4 regions of the Solibacillus sp. GQ1 genome follow, and region 1 is predicted to be linked to each of the others. Evidence: predicted binding sites of a transcription regulator. Region 1 holds the regulator's gene; each other region holds the start of a gene.
The links. The regulator LexA, encoded in region 1, represses DNA repair genes until DNA is damaged. The targets are predictions, from matches to a motif close to CGAACATATGTTCG.
Positions count from the first base shown of each region.

Region 2: a site for LexA is predicted at 3,619-3,632, ahead of AC6CH1_RS15565 (carbohydrate kinase). Genes of this name have one in related genera too.
Region 3: a site for LexA is predicted at 2,924-2,937, ahead of AC6CH1_RS01310 (YhjD family protein). Genes of this name have one in related genera too.
Region 4: a site for LexA is predicted at 2,586-2,599, ahead of parE (DNA topoisomerase IV subunit B). Genes of this name have one in related genera too.

Region 1 covers NZ_JCAXEX010000001.1:2,030,094-2,036,430, forward strand. Annotated here, with positions in the region: gene AC6CH1_RS10415 (YneB family resolvase-like protein) at 1-502, opposite strand, end outside; gene yneA (cell division suppressor protein YneA) at 489-836, opposite strand; gene lexA (transcriptional repressor LexA) at 997-1,620, shown strand; gene AC6CH1_RS10430 (gamma-glutamyl-gamma-aminobutyrate hydrolase family protein) at 1,704-2,399, opposite strand; gene AC6CH1_RS10435 (5' nucleotidase, NT5C type) at 2,515-3,060, opposite strand; gene AC6CH1_RS10440 (DNA alkylation repair protein) at 3,140-3,847, opposite strand; gene AC6CH1_RS10445 (gamma-type small acid-soluble spore protein) at 4,105-4,650, shown strand; gene glnA (type I glutamate--ammonia ligase) at 4,773-6,107, opposite strand; gene AC6CH1_RS10455 (MerR family transcriptional regulator) at 6,170-6,337, opposite strand, start outside.
Region 2 covers NZ_JCAXEX010000004.1:35,748-42,084, reverse strand. Annotated here, with positions in the region: gene AC6CH1_RS15585 (hypothetical protein) at 144-344, opposite strand; gene AC6CH1_RS15580 (aminopeptidase) at 509-1,744, opposite strand; gene motA (flagellar motor stator protein MotA) at 1,937-2,737, shown strand; gene motB (flagellar motor protein MotB) at 2,721-3,476, shown strand; gene AC6CH1_RS15565 (carbohydrate kinase) at 3,649-4,737, shown strand; gene AC6CH1_RS15560 (pseudouridine-5'-phosphate glycosidase) at 4,737-5,645, shown strand; gene AC6CH1_RS15555 (DUF1128 domain-containing protein) at 5,731-5,952, opposite strand; gene AC6CH1_RS15550 (YtxH domain-containing protein) at 6,137-6,337, shown strand, end outside.
Region 3 covers NZ_JCAXEX010000001.1:288,916-295,252, reverse strand. Annotated here, with positions in the region: gene uvrB (excinuclease ABC subunit UvrB) at 1-1,272, opposite strand, end outside; gene AC6CH1_RS01320 (IDEAL domain-containing protein) at 1,626-1,865, opposite strand; gene AC6CH1_RS01315 (competence protein ComK) at 2,053-2,544, shown strand; gene AC6CH1_RS01310 (YhjD family protein) at 2,550-2,903, opposite strand; one part of gene prfB (peptide chain release factor 2) at 3,077-4,108, opposite strand; one part of gene prfB (peptide chain release factor 2) at 4,110-4,181, opposite strand; gene secA (preprotein translocase subunit SecA) at 4,459-6,337, opposite strand, start outside.
Region 4 covers NZ_JCAXEX010000001.1:1,369,249-1,375,585, reverse strand. Annotated here, with positions in the region: gene parC (DNA topoisomerase IV subunit A) at 1-591, opposite strand, end outside; gene parE (DNA topoisomerase IV subunit B) at 591-2,564, opposite strand; gene plsY (glycerol-3-phosphate 1-O-acyltransferase PlsY) at 2,868-3,470, shown strand; gene AC6CH1_RS06780 (HesB/YadR/YfhF family protein) at 3,581-3,871, shown strand; gene AC6CH1_RS06775 (YczE/YyaS/YitT family protein) at 4,018-4,644, shown strand; gene AC6CH1_RS06770 (ABC transporter ATP-binding protein) at 4,770-5,540, shown strand; gene metA (homoserine O-acetyltransferase MetA) at 5,591-6,337, opposite strand, start outside.

The sequences.
Region 1 (6,337 bases):
GTTCACGCCCTTCAATATTACCGCGGTTTTTCAAATTATTTTGCGGCTGGTAGCCATTTTCTACAGCGCGGCGCATTCCCCGGCGGATTTTTGCATTATGCATACGACGCTGATACTCTTCGACAATCGCTAAAATTTCGAGCAGCATTGTATCCATTTCGTTTAATACGACAGGACCTGCATCATTCAATGTATATACTGTCGCTTCATATTTTTGCAGGAGGTGCAGCACTGCCATACGGGCATTCCCTCGCCCTAAACGGGTTTCATCCTGTACAAATAATGCTTTAATACCGTACTCTTTCATGTAGTCAAGCATGTCGAGTAATCCGTCTCGATCGACATCATATCCACTATGCTGGTCCATGAAAATCTCCACATCTTTATAGCCGAATGATTTTGCGTATTTTGTCAGCTCCTCCTGCTGACGCACTAGCGATGTTTCTTGTGTATTTTTATCCGTACTGACACGGCAATAGATCACTGCTTTAGTTTTTATCATTGTTCCCTCTCGCTACTTTAATCAATTGCATATCGGAGGATTCATTCAGCTGAGCTATGTATTGTGAATCTTTTTCTACAGGCACAACCAATACTTGTCCTAAAACAACTTTTTCATCCAGCATTCCGTTTTCCTTTTTTACTTCATTGATCCAATCATGCTTAGCCATTTTACCACGATATTGTTCTGCCAACGACCATAAAGTATCGCCATGCTCTATGCTTACGTGTTCGTATAATTCAATTTTATCATCCTGCATCATGAATAAAGCAATCATAAGTACAGAGAATAGTAGAAACATTGATGTGAAGCCATTTAATTTAACTCTTTTCATTTGAAAAACCCTCTTTCGAATGTACGTTCGGAATGTTTGTTCTCATAATAATACGAACGTATGTTTTTGTCAACCGTTTTTTCGAACTTATGTTTGCATTCATGTTCGCATACTGCTATACTTACTTTAAGAAAAATAGCATGATAAAGAGGTGAGTTAGTTGACACAAAAAATTTCAAAGCGGCAGCAAGCTATTCTAACTTTTATAAAAGAGGAAGTTCGTGCTAAAGGCTATCCGCCATCAGTTCGCGAAATTGGAGAAGCAGTAGGTTTAGCTTCCAGTTCAACTGTCCACGGGCATTTAGCTCGTTTAGAAAGTAAAGGGCTTATCCGCCGTGATCCTACAAAGCCGCGTGCCATTGAAATATTGGATCAGGAAGAGATGAATATCGCAAAACAAGGTGTTATTCATGTTCCGCTGATCGGTAAAGTTACAGCTGGTCTGCCTATTTCTGCAATCGAGGATATCCAGGAATATTTCCCGTTGCCGGATGCTTACGGCTCACCGGAAGAGGAATTATTTATGCTTGAGATTATGGGAGAATCCATGATTGAAGCCGGGATTTTAAATGGGGATTATGTGATCGTTAAAAAAACGTCTACTGCGAACAATGGAGAGATTGTCGTAGCAATGACGGAAGACGATGAAGCAACTGTTAAGCGCTTTTACAAAGAAAAAACTCATTTCCGTTTACAGCCTGAAAATAGCTCAATGGAACCAATCATTGTCAACCAAGTTTCTATTTTAGGTAAAGTGGTCGGCCTCTATCGAAATATCCATTAATCATCAACTTGCCATTCTAATAGAATCGGCAAGTTTTTTATTTACAAAATAAAAAGCTCAGCCGCGAACGACTAAGCCTTTCGTTATTTATTGCATGCTTCTACAAAACTATTAAATAAGCGCTGTGCATAAACATCACCGTTCGGAGCCAATTCTTCCGGATGCCATTGCACCGCGACACAATATGGATGCGATTCATGTTCAATCCCTTCAATGATGCCGTCCTTAGCAAGTGCCGAAACAACGAGCCCTTTCCCTAGCTTTCCAACCGATTGATGATGAAATGTATTTACACGGAATGAGTCTTCTTTAAAAATCTCTTTAAATTTAGGTGTCTTTACTTCAACGGTATGTGCCAGTTCCCCTCGCTTTGAAGGCTGTTTATGTAAAATTGTGTTCACTACTTGTGAGGGTATATCCTGAATTATCTTCCCCCCGAATGCGACATTCATAATCTGTTGTCCGCGGCAAATACCGAGAACCGGCATTTGTCTTTTATAGGCTTCATTCATCAATAAAAGATCGCTGTCATCACGTTTCCGTACAACACTTCCGATATGACGGTGCGGTTCTTCATTAAACAACAATGGATCTATATCCGCTCCACCAATTAATACGAGGCCATCAATTAGATCTAATAACTCATTTACGTTTTCTTCTGTAGCATTCGGTATACAAATCGGTATACCTCCCGCTTGTTCAATTGAAATTAAATACGTGTTATTAATATCCAACTTCTTGTCAAAATCATACATTGTTAATCCAATAATCGGTTTCATTCTTTTTATCCCCTTATAATTTATAGATAATTCCAATAATTTAAATTATACTATTGCGTTATACGAAATGACTACAAAAATAAAAAAGGATTGCAGAATCGCAACCCTTTACTTATTAAACACTTTCCATTTGTTTTATAAAATACTGTTTAATTTCTTTCCAGTTATGAACACGCATGAAACCTTCTTCTGATCGATTGTACGGCATCGAATACAATATACCTGTCCCTTTGAATGCTGCGAGTTGGCGTGGGCTGTCATCAATTAAATAATCGGTATGTATTACCGCTTTATTTCCGCAAAACACAATGTTCTGTGTTTTAATAAAGGGTAAATGCTCCATTAACCAGTCGTATTTCGCTGTAAATGAACCCGGTACATCCATTGCAGCTGTCGCAATAAAAATTTCATAATGTTCCTGCAACTCTTGAATGACTTTAATCGCATCTTCATCCAGTACTTTTAAATCTCTGAAATAGTCAGGCTCATTTAATATTGCAAATAATTTCTTCGCATCTTCTCGAGGCAAATCGCGCTGTGTCGTCAGAAGAAACTCTTCATCTGTAAAATTTGTTCCGAAATTTTCGTTATATGTCACACGTAATTTCGAATAAAAATCAGCTAGTACCTGGTCCATATCGATAGCAATACTTTTTTTCATGTAATAAGCCTCCTTGAAATTCCCATAATTTTAGTTTATACAATTGTATTGTGAAAAAACAAGGTATAACTCTTTACAATTAACAACGTACATATTTACGTTTAAAACCGATTCGCCCTTTTTCCACCTGTTTTTCAATTTCCTCATAAGCATGAAGCAAACCCGGTTTTTTCCCTTCCCGTTTCGTTTCAATTGGTCCGATCTCATTTGCAATTTGCACTGCCTCATCATGTAAAGGTTTAAATGAAACACCGACTGTCATGACAAAATTGTTCATCGCCACCTGTGTGCGCTGCGGTGCTTGACGGATATTTTGTTTTACATACTCGAGCATGTCCATTAACTTTTCCTTTGAAAATTCCTCATCTTTACGATTGCCGAGAAGCCAGCAGTAGCAATGCCACCCTGCCGACATTTTCAGATCCTCACCACTGGCAATCCACTTATCGCTTACTTCTTGCGCAATATCAGATTCCGCCAGAGTTACTGCCACAACATAATCCGAAATCATATAGAAATAGGCCTGTTCCATCCAGCGGTCATAATCTTCCTCAGTCATTGCATTCGGATCCGCAATAATTCCTGCGAAATACATAGCATCATAGTTGCCTGTAGCATAGAGCTGTTCGGCCAGTTCCTGGTCTATTTTTATTTGTTTTACATACGGTTTCATCGAGCCAATCGTTACACCGAACAACGGCTCCTTAGCCCCATTGGACATATAAATCTTTTTTGTACGCTCTTTCCCAAGTGCTTCTAACTCTTGCATCATTGTATCGAGTTTCATAATTTCCTCCTTTTTATTATTATTTTTGTCTTATACTATTATATGATTTAATCGCCAAACATACCTAGCGTTCTTCTCAATAAGCTTGCTAGTAAATATTTCATTTAAAACAGTATTTACGGGATATATACGGCGACATACACTCAAGCTTCAGTGTCCTTTTATTGTTGCCCTGTACTTTAATAAAAAAATTGGCAAATTATTTAACCGAATAATAAAACAACCTCTGAACAGAATAATCTCAGGAGGTGATATTGATGTCAAAAAATAAAAACAACATCAATAATAAAAACGTCGAATTCGGTATGGAAACGGACGTTAATCAAGTAAAACAGCAAAACCAAAAAGCTGAAGCTAAAAAGCAACAATCTTCCGGTTTGTTTGCAAACAGCGGTTTACAAAAGCAATCAAGTTCCTTGAATGCTGAATTCGGGATGGAAACTAACGTAAACCAAGTGAAGCAGCAAAACCAGCAAGCTGAAGCCAAAAAGCAACAATCTTCTGGATTGTTCGCGAATAATGGTTTACAGAAAAACTTCTCTTCCATGAACGCCGAATTTGGCATGGAAACAGATGTTAACCAAGTAAAACAGCAAAACCAGCAGGCCGAAGCCAAAAAGCAACAATCTTCCGGTTTGTTCGCAAACAGCGGTTTACAGAAGAAGCTTTCTTCAATGAGCGCTGAGTTTGGCATGGAAACAGATGTTAACCAAGTGAAACAGCAAAACCAGCAGGCCGAAGCTAAAAAACAACAAGCATCGGGTCAATTTGGTAAGAACAAATTCCAAAACGGCAATAAATAAAAAATATTGAACCGGCAATTTTTATTGCCGGTTTTTTTAGTTCAAAATTATATTGGTTATAATTTTAAATAATATGTATACCTATAAAAAAAACGCTGGAATTTTAACTCCAGCGCTTTCTCTTAGTACATCTTCATATATTGGTCGCGTTCCCACTGATGGACAGTAGAACGGTACATGTCGAATTCGATTTCTTTTGCTTCTTTAAAGTTAGCATAGATGTGGTTGCCTAATGCTCGTTGAACAACTTCATCTTTTGCAAGTAAGTTTAAAGCGTCGTCTAAAGCTGCAGGCAGGTTATCAATGCCGTTTGCTTTACGCTCTTCTTCGCTCATTACATAAATGTTGCGGTTAATTGCTGGTGGTGGCGTTGATTTTTTACGAATCCCTTCCAGACCAGCCTCTAAAATTACTGCCATCGCCAAATATGGGTTAGCTGATGGATCGACCGAACGAACTTCTACACGTGTTGAAACTCCGCGAGAAGAAGGAATACGTATTAAAGGTGAACGATTTTGTGCAGACCATGCTACGTAACATGGTGCTTCATAACCTGGTACTAAACGTTTATAAGAGTTTACTGTCGGGTTTGTAATTGCAGTAAAGCCTTGAACATGATTAAGTACACCTGCCATGAATTGCATCGCTGTTTCAGAAAGACCTAATTCAGTAGACTCATCAAAAAAGGCGTTTTCTTTTCCTTTAAATAACGAAACGTTGAAGTGCATTCCTGATCCGGCTTCACCGAATAAAGGTTTTGGCATGAATGTTGCGTGTAAACCGTGTTTACGTGCAATTGTTTTAACAACTAATTTAAATGTTTGGATATTGTCGCAAGCTGTAATTGCATCCGCATATTTAAAGTCAATTTCATGTTGTCCCGGTGCAACCTCATGGTGAGATGCTTCAATTTCAAAGCCCATTTCTTCTAGTTCTAATACGATATCACGACGGCAGTTTTCACCTAAATCTGTCGGTGCTAAGTCGAAATAACCCCCGTGGTCATTAACTTCCAAGCTTGGCTCGCCTTTTGCATCCAGTTTAAATAAGAAAAATTCCGGTTCTGGCCCTAAGTTGAAATCTGTGAATCCTAGCTCTTCCATTTCCTTTAATACACGTTTCAGGTTGTTACGTGGATCTCCTGCAAATGGTGTACCGTTCGGATTGTAAATATCACAGATGAAACGTGCTACTTTCCCTTTTTCAGCAGTCCATGGGAAAATCATAAATGAATCATAATCAGGATATAAGTACATATCTGATTCTTCAATACGCACAAAACCTTCGATTGATGAACCATCAAACATCATTTTATTGTCCAATGCTTTATCTAGTTGGCTTACAGGAATTTCTACGTTTTTAATTGTTCCTAAAATATCTGTAAACTGTAAACGAATGAATTTTACTTGCTGTTCTTCTACTAGACGTTTAATATCGTCTTTTGTATATTTGCCCACTAAATTCCACACTCCTAAATTTGTTCAGTACCGATTTTACTCGATCTTTTATAATTTACACACTATTGGTAAAAGCGTGATAAATCCCCTTGTCGAATAGATGTTTTTTGCATGCGCTGTGCTTGGCGCATTTCTTCACGTAAAATTTTTCGTAAGTCCGAATCTGAAATTTCTTTGCTCGCTTGTTGGGCGGCCGGATCATTTTTCAAAGCAAACACTTTTTTGATACC
Region 2 (6,337 bases), on a different contig from region 1:
ATTCTATTATATTTTAAAATATTTTTTAGATAATTCAAACAAATGCGCATTAATAAAGTTAAATTTCTACTAAATAGAGAGAAGTATAGCAAAAATCCGCTACCCACAAAAAACAACCACCCTAAGAGTGGTTGTAAAAAACTTTAATGATAATGGTGGCCATCCAATGATTTTTCGTTTGGCGCAAATGCGTTTGCCTTTGAATCTACTATAACAGAGTCGTGTGATTGTAAACCAATACGTAAGTACATAATAAACATAAATAAGAATACAAGAAGTATTACCGTAAATCCTAACACTACCGTATAAAAGTCAGATAAGAACGGATAATGGTGATCAAACATTATAAAAACTCCTCTCTATTTTAGTGATAACAATCATTAACCAATTATAACCTAATAAATTGGAACATTGTAGGGTAATTTATTTAGTTAATGTAGAAAAAATTGTAAATATGGCGACATCTTGAAATTTTATTTATCTGTAAAAGAAGGATGCGATACAGCTGTTAAAATGCCCAATTCCCATTACGGAAAACCGCTTCAACTTGTCCATCTGCTGTAATTCCGTCAATATTCATCTGTCCAGAGCCGATCATGAAGTCGACATGTGTAATACTTTCATTTAAACCGTTAGCTTTTAACTCATCACGAGACATTGACTTTCCTCCTTCGATACAAAATGCATAGGCGCTGCCGATTGCCAAATGGTTTGATGCATTTTCATCGAATAATGTATTGTAAAATAAAATATTCGACTGTGAAATTGGAGAATGGAATGGAACAAGTGCCACTTCCCCTAAATAATGTGAGCCCTCATCTGTAGCAACAAGATTTTTTAACACTTCTTCACCTTGCTCGGCCTCTACTTTAACAATGCGCCCATTTTCAAATGTGAGTGTGAAGTTATCGATAATATTACCGCCATAGCTTAATGGTTTTGTACTAGACACATACCCGTTTACACCATCTTTATGCGGTACTGTGAAAACTTCTTCAGTCGGCATATTTGCCATGAACTCTTCGCCTTTTTCATTGACGCTGCCTGCTCCACACCATAAATGTCCTTTAGGAAGCTCGATCGTCAAGTCCGTCCCAGGTGCTGTATAATGCAATTTCGCATAATTTTTATTGTTTAAGTAATCAACTTTTTCATGCAAGTTGTCATTATGCTGTGCCCAAGCTTCTACCGGGTTATCCAAATCCGCACGTGTCGCTTTAAAGATGGCATCCCATAATGCATCTACCTGCTTTTCTTCCGGTAAATCCGGGAATACTTTGCGAGCCCATTGTTTTGATGGAGCTGCAATAACAGTCCAGCTAATTTTATCCGACTGAACATATTGACGGTACTTGTTTAATGCAGTGCCTGAAGCCTTCTGGAATGCTGCAATTCGTTTTGAATCAATCCCCGACAGTAAATCCGGACTTTGAGATACGATGCTCATAAATGCCGCTCCTTCTTCAGCAAGCCATTCACGCTCCTGTACTTTCCATGGCGGAAAGAAATCGAAAGAATCTTCAGATGCCAACTCATAACGAGTACGTGTAATTTGATCATCTGTATAATCTACAAAAACTTGTTTAGCGCCAACTTCATAAGCGATTTTTGTCACTACTTGTACAAAAGGTGCCGATTCGATAGAAGCTGCAATATACAAATATTGATTTGGTTGAATATTAACCCCGATTTTTACTGCCAGTTCTGCGTATTTCGTCAAATTTGCTTCGAACATAGAATTCATTGATTCATTCCTCCAATAATTATCTTAAAAATTAGTTAATTCCCAACGCATTAATAGTCATATTCAAGCTTAGAAAAGAACAATAATGTGTCAAAAACAAAAAAATCTTCTTATAACTAGTGTAAAGGAAGTTAATAAAAATTTAAATATACCGAAATAAAGAAAAGACATCGTAATTTGGAGGTACTATATATGGATATATCATCAGTTGTTGGGGTTATCATCGCCTTTATCGCCCTGTTAGTCGGGATGTTCTTAAAAGGCGTTACACCGGAAGTGTTAATAAACCCTGCTGCGATTTTAATTATTATTTTCGGTACGATTGCTGCAGTTACAATCGCTTTCCCGATGAAGGAACTAAAAAGGGTTCCAAAGCTTTTTAAAATTTTATTTTCAGAAACAAAACTCGCAAGTGATATCGACTTGATTAAAATGTTTTCACAATGGGCAGATTTGGCTCGTCGTGAAGGACTATTGGCATTAGAAAGCAAAGCAGCCGAAATTGAAGATCCGTTTTTAAAAAATGGTTTAACATTAGCGATTGATGGTCAAAACGCAGACTATATTCGCGATGTATTAACAGAGGAAGTTGAAGCGCTGGAAGATCGCCATGCAAGTGGTGCAGGCATTTTCTCGCAAGCAGGTACATATGCACCGACACTTGGGGTATTAGGTGCTGTAGTAGGTCTTATTGCCGCATTAAAGGACATGACCGATATTGATAAATTAGGACATGCCATCTCAGCGGCCTTTGTTGCAACGTTATTGGGTATCTTCACTGGTTACGTTTTATGGCATCCATTTGCCAATAAGCTAAAACGCAAATCTGCTGTAGAAGTTAAGCAAAAGCTAATGATGATTGAAGGGATTTTATCCGTACTTGAAGGTGAAGCGCCTCGTGTAATCGAGCAGAAGCTGGCTTCATACTTAACGATGGAAGAACGTAAGCAAATTACCGAAAGCGGGGCGGGTGGCCTTGGCAAAGAAGCGTAAAAGACATAAAAAGCATGAGGAGCATATTGACGAGTCCTGGTTAGTACCTTATGCAGATATATTAACGTTATTATTAGCATTATTTATTGTACTATTTGCATCAAGCTCAGTGGATGAGAAAAAATTGGAGCAAATGTCTGCAGTATTTAATAATATTTTTACCGGTGGCACAGGTGTAATGGACAACTCATCTATCATACAAACACCGGATAACTCTACACCAACAGGTATCTCTAAATATATGGAAGATCAGCAACGCCTACATGAAACGCAAAACCGTGTGGACGAGTTTATTGCGATTAATGAGCTGGAAGACCAGTTTGAAACGAAAATGACAGAAGAGGGATTATTAATTACCATTCGGGACAGTATTTTATTCGATATGGGACGAGCAGATGTGAAAGCGGAATATGCAACAATTGCTGACGAGCTTGCTCAATTATTAATGTTTGATCCACCGCGTAATATTGTCATCACTGGTCATACAGATAATGTACCGATTAAGACACCTGAATTTGATTCCAACTGGGATCTGTCTGTAATGCGTGCAGTAAACTTCATGAAAGAAATCGTTTCGGGAAATGAACAACTTGATTCCAAATACTTCAGTGTAAAAGGTTTCGGAGAATTCCAGCCGATAGCTACGAATGATACTCAAGAAGGCAGAGCCAAAAACCGCCGTGTTGAAGTGCTCGTACAGCCACGTATAGCAGAAAATGGCGATGTAATAGTAGAATAGCAAGAAAGCTGTTTGGAAGGGAAACCTTCTGAACAGCTTTTTTATTATGTCACAGCTCATAAAAGAAGAAAGTACTTCCATACTACGCAAGACGAAAAATTTAATATTAATTTGACATTCAGCAAACAAAAGTTTATAATTATAAACAAATGTTTGATTAGAGGTGATAAAGTTGAATGAAAAGGAAAAATTGATTTTCCAATTAATAAAGAAGAATCCCTACTTATCACAACAGGAAATGGCAGAACAACTGGGAATGTCCAGGCCAGCGCTTGCTAATATGATTTCATCGCTTATAAAAAGAGGGGAAATTTTAGGACGTGCGTATGTTTTGCCAGAGAAAAATCAAATCATTGCAATTGGTGGTGCCAATATCGATCGTAAATTCACTATTGAGCAAAATGTCCAATTAGGGACTTCCAATCCTGCTTCTGTTACAGAATCGGTAGGCGGTGTTGCCCGCAATATCGCTGAAAACTTAGGGCGGTTAGGCAACCGTGTTTCCTTAATTACTGTAATGGGTGAAGATCATGATAGTGCATTTATTGAACAAAATTGTAAGAGTATGATGAATGTGGATTTAGTAGAGAAATTAAACGATTATAATACAGGTTCTTATACAGCAGTACTTGATAATATGGGCGAACTGGTAATATCGATGGCAAATATGGCGATTTATGATCAGTTGTTGCCGAGTGTTTTAAAAAAGCACGAAGCAATATTACAAAATGCCAGCTGTATTATCATTGATTTAAACAGCCCATTAGAAACAGTAGAATATATTAGGAATTTCGCAATAGAGCGTAATATCGCATTGGCGGTTATCCCTGTTTCTTCACCTAAGATGAAAAATATGTCGCAGGATCTGCACGGTATCCGTTACTTTATTTGTAATCGAGATGAAGCGGAAAGCTATTTAAATGTGAAGCTGGAAACATATAGCCAATATGAAAAGGCTGTTAACATGTTGTTGCAAAAAGGAGCGGAGCATGTTGTGCTCACTCTTGGCGAACATGGAGTAATGGTGGGGAACGAAGGTAATATAGTACACTACAAAGCCATTGCAACTAGAAATATAGTAGATGTTACAGGTGCCGGAGATGCTTTTGTCAGTGCATTTTTACATGGTGTATTAAACGATGAAGAGCTTGAAGAAGCAATCCAGCTCGGGTTGGTAAATGCATCGAAAACGTTACAATCGGATAAAACAGTACGTGAAGATTTAACAAAAGATAACTTACTTGAATGGAGGAATTTATAATGAAACAATATTTATCATATTCACAAGAGGTATTAGAAGCTAAAGAGAAAGGCTTACCAATCGTAGCGTTGGAATCAACAATTATTTCACACGGTATGCCATATCCTCAAAATGTACAAACAGCTCGTGAAGTGGAACAAATTATTCGTGATGGCGGTGCAGTACCGGCAACAATCGCATTAATCGATGGGAAAATTAAAATCGGTTTATCTGATGAAGAATTAGAAATGTTCGGTAATGCTCAAGGTGTAGCAAAAACAAGCCGTCGTGATATTGGCTATTTACTTGCAACAAAGAAAATCGGTGCAACTACTGTAGCGGCAACAATGATCTGTGCTGAGCTTGCTGGTATCGAATTATTCGTAACAGGCGGTATTGGTGGGGTTCACCGTGGCGCTGAAACTACAATGGATATTTCTGCAGACTTGGAAGAGCTGGCAATGACAAATGTGGCTGTAGTATGTGCAGGTGCCAAATCAATTTTAGACATCGGCTTAACATTGGAATACCTTGAAACTAAAGGTGTACCGGTAATTGGTTACGGAACAGATAAATTGCCTGCATTCTATGCACGTGAAAGTGAATTCGATGTAAATATCCGCGTTGATTCTGCAGAAGAAACTGCTGCAATTCTACGTGCTAAGTGGGATTTAGGTTTACGTGGCGGTGCATTAATCGCTAATCCGATCCCAGTAGAAGATGCTATGGAATCAAGTGTTATTGACGGAATTATTGACAATGCATTAAATGAAGCGAAAGAACAAGGCATCGCAGGCAAAAATGTAACGCCATTCTTATTAGGTAAAGTGAAAGAGCTGACAGAAGGTAAATCACTGGATGCCAATATTGCCCTTGTTAAACATAATGCCCGTGTAGGTGCAAAAATCGCTGTCGAATTAAATAAATAATTAATATTTCCTGGGGAATAGGGAATAAAAAAAGAAGCTTGTCGAATTAATCGATGAGCTTCTTTTTCACATTACACATTTGATATTATTTACGAAGGGCGCCTAGTTCAGCTACGATGGCATTCATTTCACTTGGGCTAAATGAATCGCGTTTCATAACCATTTCATATAAATATTGCAGGTCTTCGTATTTTTCTTCATCAAATGCAGAAGACTGCATAGCATCAACATTTACCATACGAAGTTTTTCTTTAATTTGCTCGATCATATAGATGACATTTTGCTGCGACGGATTTGATAAGTCCATAATTTGTGTGCCCTACCTTTCAATGTTTACAAAAATATCATTTCATGCAACCATCATCTTGTCAACAGGTTAAAGTTTACTGAATACTTTTAATAATATCGAACATTCGTTAAAATACAAATAGATAAGTTTTATGAAAAATTATTAAGGGAATACGAAAGCATATATAGGAGGAGAAAAAATAATGAAAAGTAAACTATTGCCTTTTATAGCAATTGGAGCAGTAACTGGTGCAGCAATTAGTATGATGGATAAACAAACTCGAGATCATACTGTTGAAACAGCAAAGAAAGCAAAAGATACAGTAGCATACTATGCTGAAAATCGGGATGAATTAATAGGATTGGTAGAAACAAAAATGGAACAAGCGCAATCTTTGTATGGG
Region 3 (6,337 bases), 1.7 Mb from region 1:
GATATCAATTGTCGGATCAAGCAGCCCTGTCGGACGAATAATCTGCTCCACCATATCCGGTGTATGTTCTAATTCATATGGACCCGGTGTTGCCGACACATAAATCGCCTGGCTTACTTTTGACTGAAACTCGTCAAACATAAGCGGACGGTTATCCAATGCGGACGGGAGACGGAAGCCATGCTCGACCAGTACCCCTTTACGTGCCTGGTCTCCATTATACATACCACGTACTTGCGGTAATGTAACATGGCTTTCATCAACGACAAGCAAAAAGTCTTCCGGGAAGTAATCCAATAATGTATACGGCGTTGCCCCTGCTTCACGCAATGTCAGATGGCGCGAATAGTTTTCGATACCTGAGCAGAAGCCCATTTCCTTCATCATTTCCAAATCGTAATTTGTCCGTTGCTCCAAGCGTTGTGCTTCCAGTAAACGGTCTTCCGAACGCAGGACGGCAAGACGCTCCTCCAACTCTTTTTCGATATTTTCAATGGCAACTTTCATTTTTTCTTCGCGTGTTACGAAGTGGGATGCCGGGAAAATGGCTACATGCTGACGATCCCCTAAAATTTCGCCTGTCAGTGCATCCACTTCACGGATCCGGTCGACTTCATCACCAAAAAACTCAATACGGATACAGTGCTCATCACGTGATGCCGGGAAAATTTCGACAACATCCCCGCGTACTCGGAACGTACCGCGTGTAAAGTTAATATCATTCCGTTCATATTGAATGTCGACCAGTTTCCGAAGTAGCTGATTGCGCTCGATTTCCATCCCTGTACGGATGGAAACGACCATTTCACGATATTCCTCCGGATTACCGAGACCGTAAATACACGATACGGACGCGATAATAATGACGTCTTTCCGTTCAAATAACGCAGTCGTTGCCGAATGGCGCAATTTATCGATTTCTTCATTAATACTGGAATCCTTTTCAATGTACGTATCGGTTTGCGGTACATACGCTTCCGGCTGGAAATAGTCATAATAGCTGACGAAATACTCAACCGCATTGTCCGGGAAAAATTCTTTAAACTCACTATATAATTGGCCGGCCAGTGTTTTATTGTGTGCCATCACGAGCGTCGGTTTATTCACTTCTTTAATTACATTGGAAATCGTAAATGTTTTACCCGTACCTGTCGCCCCAAGCAAAGTCTGGTGACGCTTGCCTTCTTTAACCCCTTGTATGAGCTGTTTAATCGCTTCCGGCTGATCCCCGGCAGGCTGATAGGCGGACTTTATTGTAAAAGTTTCTGTCATATTCAGATTGTCCTTTCTGTCGCTTATATTATCTTCTATTTTAACATACCCGTTTTTAATTTACGATAAAATTGCGAACGTACATTCGAATTTAATGTAGTTGTGTGTCTTTTTGGATGGGCTGGTTTTATTAGAACTTTGGTGGCGGGTATTAGAAAAGTTTGGTGATTTATTTGAAGGTTGGGACCAGTTATTCGAAAATCTCACTTATTAGAAGAATTATCCTTTTTATTAGAAACTAACCAATTTATTAGAACTATTTTAATTTTATTGGAAACTTTCTTTCACTTATTAGAAAACAACCGGAACCCGCTGCTTGCCCATAAAAAAAAGCCACCTGAATAGGATGGCCTTTAAGAAACTGTTTCCAATAACTCTTTTAACTCTGTAGTATAGCTGTGAAATGCTTGTTCGTTCTTTTGATCTAACGATGTATCGATAAGTAGCTTTAATTGTTCAATACGTTGCATCCGCTGCAACCGACTAATAAATAAATCTAAATAAATTTCATTCAATAGCTTCTCTGCATGATGTTCAGTGGACTGCTGACTAACCGCTTTTAAAAAGTCTGTATACGAATAATATTTATCCATCGATATCACCTCGACCTCTTTTAACCATTATAAGTTAAAAATCATACAATTTGCAATATATTCTGAAAAATTATCATATGACAGAATTTTCTAAATATAATGTTGATTTTTAGCAAATTATGCAGTAGTTTAGATGTATAGTGAAAATTTAAGCAATTAAAAAAGTAGGAAAGATAGGGGATACAAAATGATTAGTAATTTAACACAAAAATCCAATTACATTATTTCTAACTCTACCTTCTGTTTGAGGTCCTATCAGCATCGAGATAAAATTCACACTGCCATTTTGGACAAGTACGGCCAATCTACATCTCCGTATAAACCTTTAAAAATTATTCGAGATACGTGTCGTCTGCATGGAAGTTCCTATGACGCCAGCAAATATCAGGCGAGAAGCTTTTTCGGAGAGAATAAACATAAGTTGCCGATAATGGTGGCCTATGATTTCGGGGATCCGTGCATTTTATTCCCGCTATTTTCGCCGTTTTCACCTCAAAATATTTGGTTATCCTTGAATCCTATTATTAATATTAGTGAAGATGGTGATAAAACGCTCGTAACTTTTGTGGATAATACTGAGATTAGTCTGGATATCAATATGAAATCATTCAACCAGCAATATGTACGCGCTGCGATGTACTATAAATATCTGCTTTTACAGCGCAATAGGATCTTATAAGAGCATCAGTTTTTTTGAAAATATTCAGCAAGAAGTAACTCACTTTGATTACGAAGGCGAATATTCGAATATCTTCTACACTCCATGATTCCCCCAAAGTAAAAATGATACTCGGTAAACAAATCATCCGTCTTGCCTCTCACTAAGCGCATCTGATGAAGTTGAAAATAGTCCTTCGTTTCTTTTAAGTCATGCTCTATTTTGATACGTACAGCATCGATTAATTGCAAATAGGGATTTTTAAATTTGAACGGACTTTGCTCCACTATTGAGTAATCCTTCCCAAGAATAATTAACAGCAATGGCAAATAAATCCCAGCCTCATAATACGGAATCGTTTTAGAAGGAATTTGCAGCATACGAATACCTCCAATTAATAAGAACGTTTGTTCGTATTAGTATTTTCACATATTTTTTAAAATCTGACAAGAGGAAAATTATTACTTAGCTTAAATTTCACTAAAAAAACCGTGCCTTAGCTTTTTACTAAGGCACGGCTTTCAATTTTTCAACCGATGATCGCTGAAAGATTTTAATATGAGATTTTTGATCGTAAATAGGCAGTAATGAACACATCGAGATCGCCATCCATTACGGCGCCTACATTCCCTGTTTCTGCACTTGTACGGTGATCTTTTACCATTGAATACGGATGGAACACATATGAACGAATTTGCGAACCCCAGCCAATTTCCTTCTGCTCACCACGAATTTCATCCAGCTGTGCCTGCTGCTTTTCAATTTCCAGCTGATACAGCTTCGATTTAAGCATTTTCATTGCTGCATCACGGTTTTTAATTTGTGAACGTTCTGACTGACATTGTACAACGACACCTGTTGGAAGATGGGTAATACGTACAGCAGAGTCGGTCGTGTTAATGTGCTGACCACCGGCACCTGTTGCACGGTACGTATCGACTTTTAAATCCTCTGTTCGAATGTCGATTTCGATTTCATCATTGAACTCCGGCATAACATCACATGAAACGAACGATGTATGACGGCGGCCTGATGAATCGAACGGTGAAATACGTACTAGACGGTGTACACCTTTTTCCGCTTTTAAATAGCCGTACGCATTATGACCTGAAATTTGTAATGTAACCGATTTGATGCCGGCTTCATCACCAGGCAAGTAGTCGATTGTCGTTACTTTAAAGCCGCGCTTCTCTGCCCAGCGTGTGTACATACGTAATAGCATTGAGCCCCAGTCCTGTGACTCAGTACCACCAGCACCTGGATGCAGTTCTAAAATGGCATTGTTTTTATCGTATGGTTCAGATAACAGCATTTGCAGTTCGAAATCTTCCATTTTTGATTGGAATTCAGTAAGTTCTTTGCCTAGTTCTTCCTGCAATTCTGTGTCTGGTTCTTCACGTAAAAGCTCGAGCGTCATTTCAAGGTTTTCCTGTGTATCGACTAATTCTTTGTATTCGTTGACAACTGCTTTAATGCCGTTGCTTTCGTTAATAATTGCCTGTGCGCCGTTCTGGTCATTCCAGAATTCCGGTTCAAGCATAAGTTCATCTAGTTCCTGGATACGAGCCTCTTTGTTTTCTAAGTCAAAGAGACCCCCTGAAGTCCGCTAGTTTTGTAGCTGTATTTTCGAGTGCATTACGCACATCTGCTAATTCCATCATATATTTTCCTCCGTATTTGGGTGTTAAAGTAAAGGCTTGTGGCTTGTGTATCCCGTTGATTTCCGTTCCGGGCGAATGCTTTCCGCGGGCACGGCTCGAGCCTGTAGTCTCGAGCGTCGTGCTGTTCCCGCAGGAGTCCTCGCCCTTCACTCCAATCAACTAGTGTCACACTAAACACCAAGTATTCACTTACAACACTATTTAATAAATATAATTTAGTAAAAAACAAACCGGGTCATTGAGCATAGTATCAATGACCTCGGTTTTATTGCTTTTATTGGCCTACGCCGTGGCATGATTTGTATTTCTTGCCGCTGCCGCATGGGCATGGGTCGTTGCGTCCGATGTTTTCGGCTTTGCGTGTTGGCAGTTTTTTCGGTTTGGCTGCGCCTTCTTCTTTCGGGTTAACAGCCTGGCCTTTTGCTACTTCTTCACGTTGCAGGTTGCTGCGGATTTCCGCTTTTAATGCGTACTTCGCCACATCTTCACGTACTGCTGCGACCATGTCCTCGAACATTGCGAAACCTTCTTGCTGGTATTCGCGTAATGGATCGTTTTGACCGTAAGCTCGTAAGTGTATCCCTTGACGTAACTGATCCATTGCATCGATATGATCAATCCATTTTGAATCGATTGAACGCAGTAAAATAACCTTTTCGAATTCGCGCATACGCTCTGGTGTCATTGCTTCTTCTTTTTCATCATAGCGAGTTGTCACTTTTTCAGAGATGAATGCAATCATTTCTTCTGGAGATTTATTTTCAAGCTGCTCTTTTGTAATATCGCCTTCATCCAGTAGATTTGCCGCGATATAGTCAACTAACGCATCCAGTGTCCAGTTTTCCTTCTCGCCTTGTGTATGAAGGGCCACTTGATTTTCGATTGCCTGAGAAATCATTGATTCAACTAATGCACGCATATTTTCCGAATCCAAAACTTCTTCACGCTCTTTGTAAATCACTTCACGTTGCTGACGAAGTACATCATCGTATTGTAATAGACGTTTACGCGCATCGAAGTTATTACCTTCAACACGTTTTTGTGCTGATTCTACTGCTTTTGAAACCATGCCTGATTGAATCGGCTGTGTATCGTCCATACCAAGTCTTGTCATCATCGACTTCATTTTATCTGATCCGAAGCGACGCATTAACTCATCTTCTAAGGAAAGATAGAATTGCGTTACCCCCGGGTTTCCTTGACGACCAGAACGACCACGAAGCTGATTATCGATACGGCGTGATTCATGACGCTCCGTACCAATTACCGCTAAACCGCCAATTTCAAGTACACCTTCACCCGGTTTAATATCTGTACCACGACCAGCCATGTTTGTCGCAATCGTAACGGCACCTTTTTGACCGGCATTTAAAATAATTTCCGCTTCACGTTCATGGTTTTTCGCATTTAAAACGTTATGTGGAATTTTAAATTTCGTTAAATATTTTGAAATGATTTCTGATGTTTCGATTGCAACCGTACCAACCAGTACCGGTTGTCCTAAACGGTGACGCTCTGCGATATCTTCCGCAACTGCTTTGAACTTGCCTTCCATCGTTGCGAAAATTAGATCAGGACGGTCATCACGGGCAATCGGCTTATTCGTAGGAATCGCTACAACCTGCATATTGTAGATGTTGCGGAATTCCTCTTCCTCTGTTTTCGCTGTACCTGTCATACCAGAAAGTTTCTCATACATACGGAAATAGTTTTGGAATGTAACGGTCGCCATTGTCATCGATTCATTTTGAATCTCAAGACCTTCTTTTGCTTCAATCGCCTGGTGTAGACCATCTGAATAGCGACGTCCTTTCATTAGACGACCAGTAAAGCCGTCAACGATTACAACTTCCCCATCCTGCACAACATAGTCGACATCATTATGCATTGATGCATGTGCTTTTAAGCTTTGGTTGATCGCATGGTTTAAGCGAACATGTGCTAAATCGAATAAGTTGTCGATGCCAAATGCACGTTCCGCCTTTTCGATCCCTTGCTCTGTAAGCGTTACGCCTTTTGTTGATTCTTCATAGTTGTAATCTTCATCCTGCTTTAACATACGGGCAAATGCATTTGACTGTACGTATAGCTGTGCAGATTTCCCTGCTTGTCCGGAAATGATTAACGGTGTACGTGCTTCATCGATTAAAATT
Region 4 (6,337 bases), 660 kb from region 1:
CAGACGCATTAAAACCGCATCAAGTGCTTCCTGCAGATTATGTGGCGGAATATCCGTCGCATAACCAGCCGAAATCCCTGTTGCGCCATTAACTAATAAATTCGGGAATCGAGATGGCAATACAGTTGGTTCCATATCCTGATCATCAAAGTTTGGTACGAATTCAACTGTATTTTTATTAATATCACGTAATAGTTCCGCGGCAATTGCTGAAAGACGTGCTTCCGTATAACGCATTGCGGCTGGCGGGTCACCATCGACAGAACCGTTGTTACCATGCATTTCAACCAGCATCTGACGGCTTTTCCAGTCCTGACTCATACGGACCATTGCATCATACACCGAAGAATCACCGTGCGGGTGGTAGTTACCAATTACATTACCGACTGTTTTTGCCGATTTACGGAACGGTTTGTCAAAAGTGTTACCTTCATGGAACATCGCATATAATATACGACGTTGTACAGGTTTTAGCCCGTCACGCGTATCCGGTAATGCACGATCTTGAATAATATATTTGGAATAGCGACCAAAACGGTCACCCATTACTTCTTCTAATGGCAGATCTTGAAATTTTTCTACAAAACTCATTATTCGTTAACCTCCTCATGCTGGATGAATTCATTTTCTAAAATGCTTGCATCCTCTTCCATGCCGAAGTTGACGTTTGATTCAATCCATTTACGGCGGGGCTCTACTTTATCGCCCATCAATGTTGTAATACGACGTTCTGCACGTGCACCATCTTCAATTTTTACGCGGATTAATGTACGTGTTTCCGGATTCATCGTTGTATCCCAAAGCTGATCGGCATTCATCTCACCTAAACCTTTATAGCGCTGAATAATATAGCCTTTGCCGATTTTTTTCGTTGCGGCGCTTAGCTCCTGTTCTGTCCAGGCATACATAAGCTCCTGCTTTTTACCCGACCCTTTTGATACTTTATAAAGAGGCGGTAACGCAATATACACTTTTCCTGCTTCGATGAGCGGACGCATATAACGGTAGAAGAATGTCAGCAATAATACTTGAATATGGGCACCATCTGTATCGGCATCGGTCATGATGACAACTTTATCGTAAGCGGCATCTTCCACCGAGAAATCTGCTCCGACACCTGCACCGATCGTATGGATAATCGTCGCAATTTCTTCATTTTTCATAATATCCTGAAGCTTTGCCTTTTCGGTATTGATAACTTTACCGCGCAATGGCAAAATCGCCTGGAATGTACGGTCACGACCTTGCTTCGCCGAACCACCCGCTGAATCACCCTCTACAAGGTATAATTCATTTCTAGAAGCATTTTTCGACTGTGCAGGTGTCAACTTACCAGACAGAAGCGTACTCGATTTTTTCTTTTTCCCGTTACGGGCATCATCACGTGCTTTACGCGCTGCTTCACGCACTTGTTGGGCGCGAATTGCTTTACGCACTAAAGAAGCCGACAGCTCGGCATTTTCTTCAAGCACATACATTAATTGCTCTGAAACAACGGTATCAACGGCAGAGCGTGCTTCAGATGTACCAAGCTTCCCTTTTGTCTGACCTTCGAATTGCAGCAGATTTTCAGGAATACGTACAGAAACAATTGCTGTCAGGCCTTCACGAATATCAGTGCCTTCCAGGTTTTTATCTTTTTCTTTCAGTAATCCGATTTTGCGGGCGTATTCATTAAACACACGTGTCAACGCTGTCTTAGCGCCGGTTTCATGTGTACCGCCATCACGTGTACGGACATTGTTAACGAATGACAAAATCGTTTCGGAATAGCCGTCATTAAATTGCAGTGCGAACTCCACTTCAATTTCCTGAATGCTACCTTCAACATATTTAACCGGATGTAATACATCTTTTTCTTCGTTTAAGTATGTGACGAATGCTTCAATACCGCTTTCATAATAGAAAATTTCATGTTTTCCTTCTCCGCGGTCATCGATTAGTTCAATTTTTAATCCTTTTAATAAAAACGCAGATTCACGTAAGCGTTCTGCCAATGTATCATAATTATATTTAACGACTGAAAAAATCGTTGGATCCGGCAGGAAATGTACAAGTGTTCCTGTTTCCTTCGTTTTTCCGATCATATCAAGCGATGTAGCCGGTTTCCCGCCTTGTTCAAAGCGCTGGCGATAAACTTGGCCATCACGATAAATTGTTACTTCCAAAAATGTTGATAAGGCGTTTACAACTGATGAACCTACACCATGTAAACCGCCACTTGTTTTATAACCGCCTTGTCCAAACTTTCCGCCTGCATGAAGGACGGTGAAAATAATTTCAGGGGTTGGTTTACCCATTTTATGCATACCTGTTGGCATACCACGACCATGGTCACGCACGCTAATACTGTTATCTTCATGAATCTTCACGATGATATGATTTCCATATCCAGCAAGCGCTTCATCCACTGCATTGTCTACAATTTCATACACTAAGTGGTGAAGACCTCGACTATCTGTAGAACCAATATACATCCCTGGTCTTTTGCGTACGGCTTCTAAACCTTCTAATACTTGAATGGCATCTTCATTATACGAAATACCGGCTTGGTTTTTTACCAAATGTAATCCCCTCCAAAAATACAAACAAACGTTCTATTTACTACCTAATCGTACGCTCAAATATGCATGATGTCAATGTTTAAAGGTACTGATTTAGGCTTTGCAAAGATTAATTGTATCATCAAAAACGAACGTTTAAAAGCATATCCTTCAGTAGCAAACAATAAAATGTAACTTTTTCCCTGTTTTTTACGATGAACGAAAAAATAATACCTCTTTCCTTCTATTAAAAAACATTGTAAAATATTCAATACATACTATTAGTACCAAGTAGTAATTCTGAATTCGAAAGGAGCACAACACTTGATCAACGCATTAATTATTATTTGTGCTTATTTAATCGGTTCCATTCCATCTGCTTTATGGATTGGTAAAATTTTTTACAAAACGGATATTCGACAACAAGGAAGCGGCAATTTAGGAACGACTAATACATTTAGAGTATTAGGCAAAAAACCGGGCATCGCCGTATTGCTTATTGATATATTGAAAGGAACGGCTGCGGTATTGCTACCGTTATTGCCGTTTTTCGCAGACAGCACTGTCCATCCTTTAATCTTAGGTGTCATCGCGGCTGCTGGCCATATGTTCCCGATTTTCGCTAGTTTCCGCGGAGGAAAAGCAGTTGCTACGAGCGGCGGTGTTATTTTAGGCTATAATTTACCGTTATTTTTAATTTTAATCATTGTATTTGTCATCGCCTTAAAGTTAACGAAAATGGTCAGCTTATCATCTATGATTGTATCCGCTGCAGCGGTTATTTATGTAATTGGTCATTGGATGATAACAGGAGAATATGCATTATTCATTTTGGTTGTCGTTCTGGCAGGCTTCATTTTTTACCGTCACCGTGAAAATATTAAGCGGATTAAAGCCGGTACTGAACCGAAAATTAAAGGATTTTAAACGATTGACTGAAAGGGTTTCCTTTCAGTCTTTTTTTGTACTAAAAATTCAGAACGCGAGCTTTGTAAGTTTTTTTTATTTACTGCATAATGGCAGTAGAGGTGAAATATATGGAAATCAAACTATCAGAAAAAGCGCTCAATTGGTTTAAACAAGAGATGGAAGTAGAAAAAGGCGATTTTATTCGCTTTTATGCAAGGTATGGAGGTTCTTCACCTTTTCATGAAGGGTTTTCGTTAGGGATGACACGGGAGCAGCCGCATGAAATAGGTATTGAAACGGTTGTGGAGGATATTCATTACTACATCGAAAAATCCGATGAATGGTTTTTTAATGAACATCATTTAGTTGTAGATGTCGCCGATTCATCCGATGAATTAACTTATTCGTACGAAAAATAAAGGCCCTATTTCAGCTTCCTAATACGAACAATTTGCCGCTCAAAAAGTTCAAATGTTTCGAATTTATTGTAAATCCATTTTTGCCGATTCAATCGTTATAATGAGTAAGGATTATATCGAGGATTGATGAGGGATTACATGTGAAAGTGAAACAGGAATTTTATTGGCGCTGCGTATTTTTTATTGCAGGCATCATTGTTTTATCATTAGGCGTCGCATTGACGATCAAAGGACAAATACTTGGCGTTGGGTCATGGGATGTCCTTCATATCGGATTACAAAAAAACTTGGGATTAACGGTCGGTATGTGGTCGATTATTTTAGGTTTGCTCATTCTGGCTGTTGATACGTTTTTCACGAAAAGATTGCCGAAAGTCGGAACTTATTTGGACATGTTCCTGACAGGGATTTTTATTGATATATTTTTGTTAGTATTACCGGATGCGAATACACTGTTAGAACAAACATTGGCGTTTGTTGTTGGCGTTGTTCTGCTCGGCTTCGGCTGCGGGATGTATATGGTCGCAAACCTCGGTGTAGGACCTCGTGATACATTAATGCTGCTGTTGGTGCATCGCCTCGGCTGGAGTGTCAACCGTGCACGGACGACAATGGAAGTAACGGTTGCTGTATTAGGTTTTGTATTGGGCGGACCAGTCGGAGTCGGTACTGTATTTATGGCGTTCGGCTTAGGGCCTGTTGTACAATGGGCACTCAAATGGAACGGAAAGCTGTTCCACCGCGCTGCAGGTGTCGAAAGTGTTGTTATATAAATAATGAGGAGAGCAAGCATTATGCGTTTGCTTTCTTTTTTTAACATTTAAATTGTTACAATTTTCAAAAAATACTTTCACGACAATGAAAAAAGGTGCATAGTAGTAAGTGGAGGTGTTTTTAAATGATACATATTGAAAATATCCATTTATATCGCAATGACAAAAAGATTTTAAATGATTTAAGCTGGCATGTTCAAAAGGGACAGCATTGGGCTATTTTAGGGTTAAACGGCTCCGGCAAAACGACGTTGCTGAAAGTTATTAACGGCTATATTTGGCCAAATGAAGGTAAGGTCCAAGTACTGGGTGAAACATATGGCAAGACGTATATACCGAAACTGCGGACGCGGATCGGCTGGGTCAGCAATGCGATGATCGATAACTTCAACTGGCAGGATAATGCAATTGAAATCGTGCTCAGCGGAAAATTCGGTGCCCTTCGCCTTTTCAATGATGTGACGGAAGAAGAAATTGACCATGCGGTTTCTATTATGAAGCATTTTCACTGTGACCATTTAGCAAATAAATCATTCGAGCATTTGTCTCAAGGTGAACGGCAGCGTGTTCAAATAGCAAGGGCCATTATGGCGGATCCGGAAATTTTAATATTGGATGAGCCATGTGGTGGTCTGGACTTAATCGAACGGGAAAACTTGCTGCAAACAATAGAACAGATTGCACAAGCAGAAAACGGCCCTACCCTAATTTACGTGACGCATCATGTAGAAGAAATACTTCCTTGTTTTAGCCATGTACTTTTAATGAAAGACGGAAAAAATGTCGAAGCCAATGCACGCGAAGTTGTTTTAACAGACGAATTATTAAGCGATTTCTTCGGGCGGGAAATTAGTTTGCAGATCGAACGCGAACGTGCCTGGGTCGCAATTAAATGAAACGAACCAGCAGGAGTCCATCTCTTGCTGGTTCGTTTCATTTATAAGCATTAAATATGATATTCAATATTTTCATCGACGTAATGCCATTCATACGGCGTTTCTTGGTATACGTAGTAGTTCAGCCAGTTGTAGAACAACAGATGCGAATGGGCACGCCAAACATTTTTCGGTGCCTGCAACGGGTCGTTATTCGGGAAATAGTTGATCGGAATTTCCGTATTGTCCGGATCTTTCTCAATATCGCGGAAATACTCATCCGATAAGGTCGTTGCATCATATTCCAGATGCCCTGTAATCATAATATGTTTATTGTTTTTCGATTGCACGATAAACACGCCTGCATCATCCGAATAGCTTAATAGTCGCAAGTCAGGGTGTGCCCGCACTTCATCAATTGAAACCGACGTGTGGCGTGAATGAGGTGCCACATACTCATCACTGAATCCCCGCACTAAATCTACTGTTAAATCCGTAATCACATGGGAATAAACACCGGAGCATTTCTTCGGCAATTCGAATTTTCCGATGCCAAAATGATGATACAAGGCAGCTTGGGCGCCCCAACATATATACATAATCGAAGTGACATGTTCATCTGCCCAGTCCATAACATGCGTAATCTCATTCCAGTAGCCAACATCTTCAAAATCCATTTTCTCTACTGGCGCTCCTGTAATAATGAGCCCATCAAAGCGACGGTGCTTCACTTGGTCGAACGTCCGGTAAAAAGTATCTAAATGCGATTTGGAAACATTTTTTGATTCGTATGTAGCCGTGTTTAAAAATGTCACATC